Mariniflexile sp. TRM1-10: one gene and its partner. The main gene of each other region encodes a partner of the protein of the gene in region 2 in a complex. Links are inferred from orthologs where the notes say so. Each region holds a gene or a part of one and is shown on either strand. Other genes may lie near its edges.

The links. Proteins that work in one complex are often made in the same cells at the same time.
Region 1: rplT (region 2) and rplL share a complex: the UniProt entries of both Escherichia coli proteins name them as parts of the 50S ribosomal subunit. The link is inferred for Mariniflexile sp. TRM1-10 from one-to-one orthologs.

The regions. Positions count from the first base shown.
Region 1 is NZ_CP022985.1:3,164,964-3,167,885, reverse strand. It holds rplL (50S ribosomal protein L7/L12), read right to left. Parts: upstream 1,690-2,922; coding sequence 1,312-1,689; downstream 1-1,311. Other genes in the region: rplA (50S ribosomal protein L1), read right to left, coding at 2,297-2,922; rplJ (50S ribosomal protein L10), read right to left, coding at 1,755-2,276; rpoB (DNA-directed RNA polymerase subunit beta), read right to left, coding at 1-1,186. UniProt on the Escherichia coli protein: The binding site for several of the GTPase factors involved in protein synthesis (IF-2, EF-Tu, EF-G and RF3). Is thus essential for accurate translation.
Region 2 is NZ_CP022985.1:39,328-42,301, reverse strand. It holds rplT (50S ribosomal protein L20), read right to left. Parts: upstream 1,673-2,974; coding sequence 1,328-1,672; downstream 1-1,327. Other genes in the region: thrS (threonine--tRNA ligase), read right to left, coding at 2,655-2,974; infC (translation initiation factor IF-3), read right to left, coding at 2,078-2,626; rpmI (50S ribosomal protein L35), read right to left, coding at 1,793-1,990; CJ739_RS00190 (phenylacetate--CoA ligase family protein), read right to left, coding at 1-1,200. UniProt on the Escherichia coli protein: One of the primary rRNA binding proteins, it binds close to the 5'-end of the 23S rRNA. It is important during the early stages of 50S assembly.

The DNA.
Region 1 (2,922 bases), 3.1 Mb from region 2 along the record:
TAAGCTCGATTAAATATTTAATAATGGTAATAATATCTTCTTTGGTAAGCACTTGCTTATCCATTTCAATATTAAGACCTAATTTTTTATTCATTCTGTAACGCCCAACTTCACCTAAAGAGTAACGTTGATCACTAAAGAATAATTTATCAATTATCCCACGTGCAGTTTCCTCATCGGGTGGTTCCGCATTACGTAATTGTCTGTATATATGTTCAACAGCCTCTTTTTCAGAGTTTGTTGGATCTTTTTGAAGCGTGTTATGAATAATAGCATAATCACCTTGTTCTGCGCTTTCTTTGTGTAAAAGAATCGCTTTAACATCTGCTTCAATAATTTCTTCAATATTATCTTTATCTAATACAGTATCACGATCAAGAATAATTTCATTACGCTCGATGGATACTACTTCACCTGTATCTTCATCAACAAAATCCTCATGCCATGTGTTAAGTACACGAGCTGCTAATTTACGTCCTTGGTATTTTTTTAATCCAGTTTTAGAAACTTTAATTTCTTCAGCTAAATCGAAAATTTCTAAGATATCTTTATCACGCTCAAACCCGATTGCGCGGAAAAGCGTTGTAACCGGTAACTTTTTCTTTCTGTCAATGTACGCATACATTACCTGATTGATATCGGTAGCAAATTCAATCCAAGATCCTTTAAAAGGAATAACTCTTGCCGAATATAATTTTGTGCCATTTGCATGGAATGACTGGCCAAAGAACACCCCTGGTGAACGATGTAATTGAGATACTACTACGCGTTCTGCACCATTGATAACAAAAGTACCACTTGGCGTCATGTAAGGTATCGTTCCTAAGTACACATCTTGAACAATGGTCTCGAAATCCTCATGTTCAGGATCTGTACAATACAACTTTAACCTTGCCTTAAGCGGAACGCTATAAGTAAGTCCTCTTTCTATACACTCATCAATAGCATAACGTGGAGGATCTACAAAGTAATCTAAAAATTCTAAAACAAATTGATTACGAGAATCAGTAATGGGAAAGTTCTCCATGAAGGTATTATATAGACCTTCATCGCCTCTCTCTTCAGACTTTGTTTCTAATTGGAAAAAATCCTGGAAGGATTTAATCTGAATATCCAAGAAATCTGGATATTCTGTTCTATTTACAATAGACGAGAAATTTAATCTTTCAGCTTGTGTTGATAACATCAATGGACGGAATTTTGATTAAAAAATAATAGTTATGGCGTATCTAATTATTATATACGCAAAATGGTTTAGGTCTTGAAGGTTAAACTCCAGACCTAAACCTTTATGTGTTTTGGTAGCTAAGCTTATTTAAGCTCAACCTCTGCTCCAGCTTCTTCTAAAGATGCTTTTAAAGCTTCAGCTTCGTCTTTAGAAACGCCTTCTTTTACATTACTTGGAGCTCCGTCAACTAATTCTTTAGCTTCTTTTAATCCTAAACCAGTTAATTCTTTAACTAATTTAACAACACCTAATTTAGATGCACCAGCAGCTTTTAATACAACTGTAAACTCAGTTTGAGCTTCAGCAGCATCATCACCACCAGCAGCAGGACCAGCAGCAACTGCTACAGCTGCAGCAGCAGGCTCAATACCATACTCATCTTTTAATATTGTAGCTAACTCATTTACTTCTTTTACTGTTAGGTTAACTAATTTTTCTGCGAAATCTTTTAAATCTGCCATTTTCTATCGTTTTTAATAAATTTTTAATTGTAATATAATTGTAATATAGTGCGTACTGCTTAATACTATCCTTCTTTCTCAGATAGTGTTTTTAATATGCCAGCTAGTTTACCACCACTTGATTTAAGTGCTGAAACAACGTTCTTAGCAGGCGATTGTAATAATCCAACAATCTCTCCTATTAACTCTTCTTTAGACTTGATATCTACTAACATGTCTAATTGGTTGTCGCCAATATAAACGCACTCCTCAATAAATGCTCCTTTTAATAAAGGTTTCTCTGATTTTTTGCGGAAGGTTTTTATTAACTTAGCTGGTACATTACCTGTTTCAGAATACATCACGGATGTATTTCCTTTTAAAACTGAAGGAAGGTTTCCAAAATCTCTTTCGGAAGCTTCCATTGCTTTTTCAAGTAATGTGTTTTTAACTACTGCTAACTTTACGTTTGCTTTAAAACAAGCACGACGTAAATCTGAGGTTGTTCCTGCGTTCAATCCTGAAATATCTGCTAAATATATGTTAGCATTATTGGCTAATTCTGCAGTTAATTCCTCAATTACTTGTGATTTTTCTTCTCTTGTCATAATAAAAGTATTTAACTAATTTAACCAACTTTAGGATCAACAGCAACACTAGGACTCATAGTACTAGAAAGGAAAATACTTTTCACGTAAGTACCTTTAGCAGTTGTTGGCTTAAGTTTTATTAATGTTTGAATTAATTCTGTTGCATTACCAGCAATTTTATCAGCACTAAAAGATGCTTTTCCAATTGCGGCATGTACGATACCGGTTTTATCAACTTTAAAGTCAATTTTACCAGCTTTAACTTCTGTTACAGCTTTAGCAACATCCATAGTTACCGTACCAGTTTTAGGGTTAGGCATTAAACCACGAGGACCTAATATACGTCCTAAAGGACCTAACTTACCCATTACACTTGGCATAGTAATAATAACGTCAACATCGGTCCAACCATTTTTGATTTTATCAAGATATTCGTCTAAACCTACGTAATCTGCTCCAGCTTCTTTAGCTTCTGCTTCTTTGTCTGGAGTTACTAATGCTAATACTTTCATGTCTTTACCAGTTCCGTGAGGAAGTGAAACAACACCTCTTACCATCTGGTTTGCTTTACGAGGATCAACTCCTAAACGTACAGCAATGTCTACTGATGCATCAAACTTTGTATTAGTAATTTCTTTTACTAATGCAGATGCTTCATCAAGAG
Region 2 (2,974 bases):
ATTTATCAATTCTTTTTCATTAGGAAATGAACTTTGTATATTTAACTTAACAGTATATTCTTTTTCGTTTTCTTGAATAAATTGATATTGTTTTAACCAATGAAAGTATTTGTAAAATATGGTATGTATTAAATGTGGAGATATTATTTTGCCACTGGTGTCATATAAGATATCCATTTTTCTTCCTTCAATAGTTTTAAATTTATAAAGATCATTACCTATTTGAGGGGTTTCAAAAGCTCCTATGTCTCCAGTATCATACCGTATAAGAGGTATACAATAATTAAATAAATCGGTTATCACAATACGTCCTAATTCCCCCAATTCGGCTTTGTCATTAGAATCCATTTTCAATATTTCTACATGATAGCTAGCCCAATTAATATTAAAGCAGTTGCTGTCATCATTTGGGTCTTGTTGTGCCAAAATTCCCATTTCTTCATTCGAATATCTTGAAACTACTTTTGTATTGAAATGCTTTTTTAAACTTGTCTTTAGGTCATTATTTAAAAATTCTGAGACAGTTATTATTGAATGAATATTGAAATGTTTTGAGTTGAAAGAACCATTTGCTTCAAAGTATTTACAAATGTTTTCAAAGGCAGATGGTAAGCCTATAATGGTTTTTGGTTTTGAGCTGTTTTTGAGTTTATTTAAAAAAGCTTCAATTTGGAAACTTTCAAAACTTGAAATATCAATATATTCCAGGTTTTTAATTCTAGATTTAAGTAAATTATTATTTTTAAAGTGCCTCCAAGCTTCTAAAAAATAAAGTTTCTCTCCAATAATATATCCGCTTTTTTGGAAAAAATATATGACATCGGCAGTATTTCTGTGCCTTTTATTTTTGTCTTGAAATAAATAAAAAGGGATGCCTGTTGAACCACTAGTTGAGACTTTGTGTTTTGTTTTTTTTAAAAAAAAATCTGATTGAAAAGTATTAAAATTATTTTGAATAATACTTTTATTTATAACAGGAAACTCTTCAATATTTTTTAATTTATCATATTGTTTATAAAACAATGTTGTGCTTACCGCATGATTAATTAAGTTATTTATGTGTTGTTGCCTTTTTGGATTGGAACCATTATGGTTTTCTAATATTTTAGAAATATCGGTTAAATGGTTTTTTATTTTGCTTCCTTTAATGAAATCTAACGCCCAAAAACTTATATTTCTTATACGGTTAGATAAATACATATACTTGTGTTATTAGGTTTATAAATTTACATTTATTTTAAATTTAAATCAAAAAAAATCCGATTCATTTGAATCGGATTTTTATATATTAAGCGAATATAATATGTTTAACAATGGCGAAAACGCCTTATTTTACTTTCTCTATTACGGCTTTAAAAGCCTCTGGGTTATTCATGGCTAAATCTGCTAAAACCTTACGGTTTAATTCAATATCATTAGCTTTTAATTTCCCCATAAATTGAGAATAAGATAATCCATATTCTCTGGCGCCTGCGTTTATACGCGCAATCCATAATGCACGGAATGTTCTCTTTTTGTTTCTACGGTCTCTATACGAATATTGCATCGCTTTCTCAACCGCATTTTTTGCTACTGTCCAAACGTTTTTACGACGTCCAAAGTAACCTTTTGCTTGTTTTAGAACCTTTTTTCTTCGGGCTCTTTTTGCTACAGAATTTACTGATCTTGGCATAATTTTAATTGTTTTTTTGTAGTAGGCGATTCTTTAATTCTGAATTTTGAATTCTGAATTCTGAATTCTTTATGGCCTAACTCCAGGGTTTATAATTTATTTTAACCGGTTAAAAAGTTGTTACTTTAAACGTAACATCAATTTAACATTATTCTCATCCGCCTTATCTACTAATGTATCATGCGTCAAAGCGAGCTTACGTTTTTTAGACTTCTTTGTTAAGATATGACTTTTAAAAGCGTGCTTTCTTTTAATCTTACCAGTACCAGTTAGCTTAAAGCGTTTTTTGGCACTCGATTTTGTTTTCATTTTAGGCATTTTCTTTTCCTAGGTTTTAATTATTTCGCTTAATTACGTTGTGCTGAATTTATTTCAGCATCTTATTTATATAAGATATACTTTTCTTTACTTTTTTGGAGCAATAAACATGGTCATACGTTTGCCTTCCAATTGAGGCATTTGTTCTACTTTACCAAATTCTTCAAGATCTTGGGCCAATCTTAATAATAAAATCTGTCCTTGCTCTTTAAACACGATAGAACGTCCTTTAAAGAAAACAAATGCTTTAAGTTTAGCACCTTCTTTTAAGAACTTTTCGGCATGCTTCTTTTTAAACTCGTAATCATGATCGTCGGTTTGAGGTCCAAATCGAATTTCTTTAATTACAACTTTAGTAGCTTTGGCTTTAATAACTTTATCACGCTTCTTTTGTTCGTAAAGAAACTTTTTATAATCCATAACTTTACAAACAGGAGGATCTGCATTTGGAGAAATCTCTACTAGATCAAATCCTTGCTCGTCTGCTATTTTTAAAGCATCTCTGGTAGAATACACACCTATTTCTACGTTTTCGCCTACCAGACGAACGTTGGGTGCACTAATCTTAGAGTTAATTCTATGTTTATCCTCTTGTGAAACCCTTTTTGCGGGTTGCGATTTTCTTCTAATTGCTATGGCTTTATATTTTTTAAGTTAAACTTATTTAAAACGGTTTTAACGTTTTGCTTATTTCTGTTTTGATAATTTTTGAGAAGTCTTCAATAGAAATCATTCCTAAATCTTCTCCTCCGTGCATGCGCACAGTTATTTTGTTTTCTTTTTCTTCTTGCTCACCAATGATAATCATAAAAGGGTGTTTTTGCATTTCAGCTTCCCTAATTTTCTTACCAATTGTTTCATTCCTATGGTCTACAAGGGCGCGAATTTCGTCATTTTCTAGCAAATTTAAAACTTTTTCAGCGTATTTTTCATATTTCTCACTAATTGACAGTATAATAGCCTGTGTTGGCATCAACCAAAGTG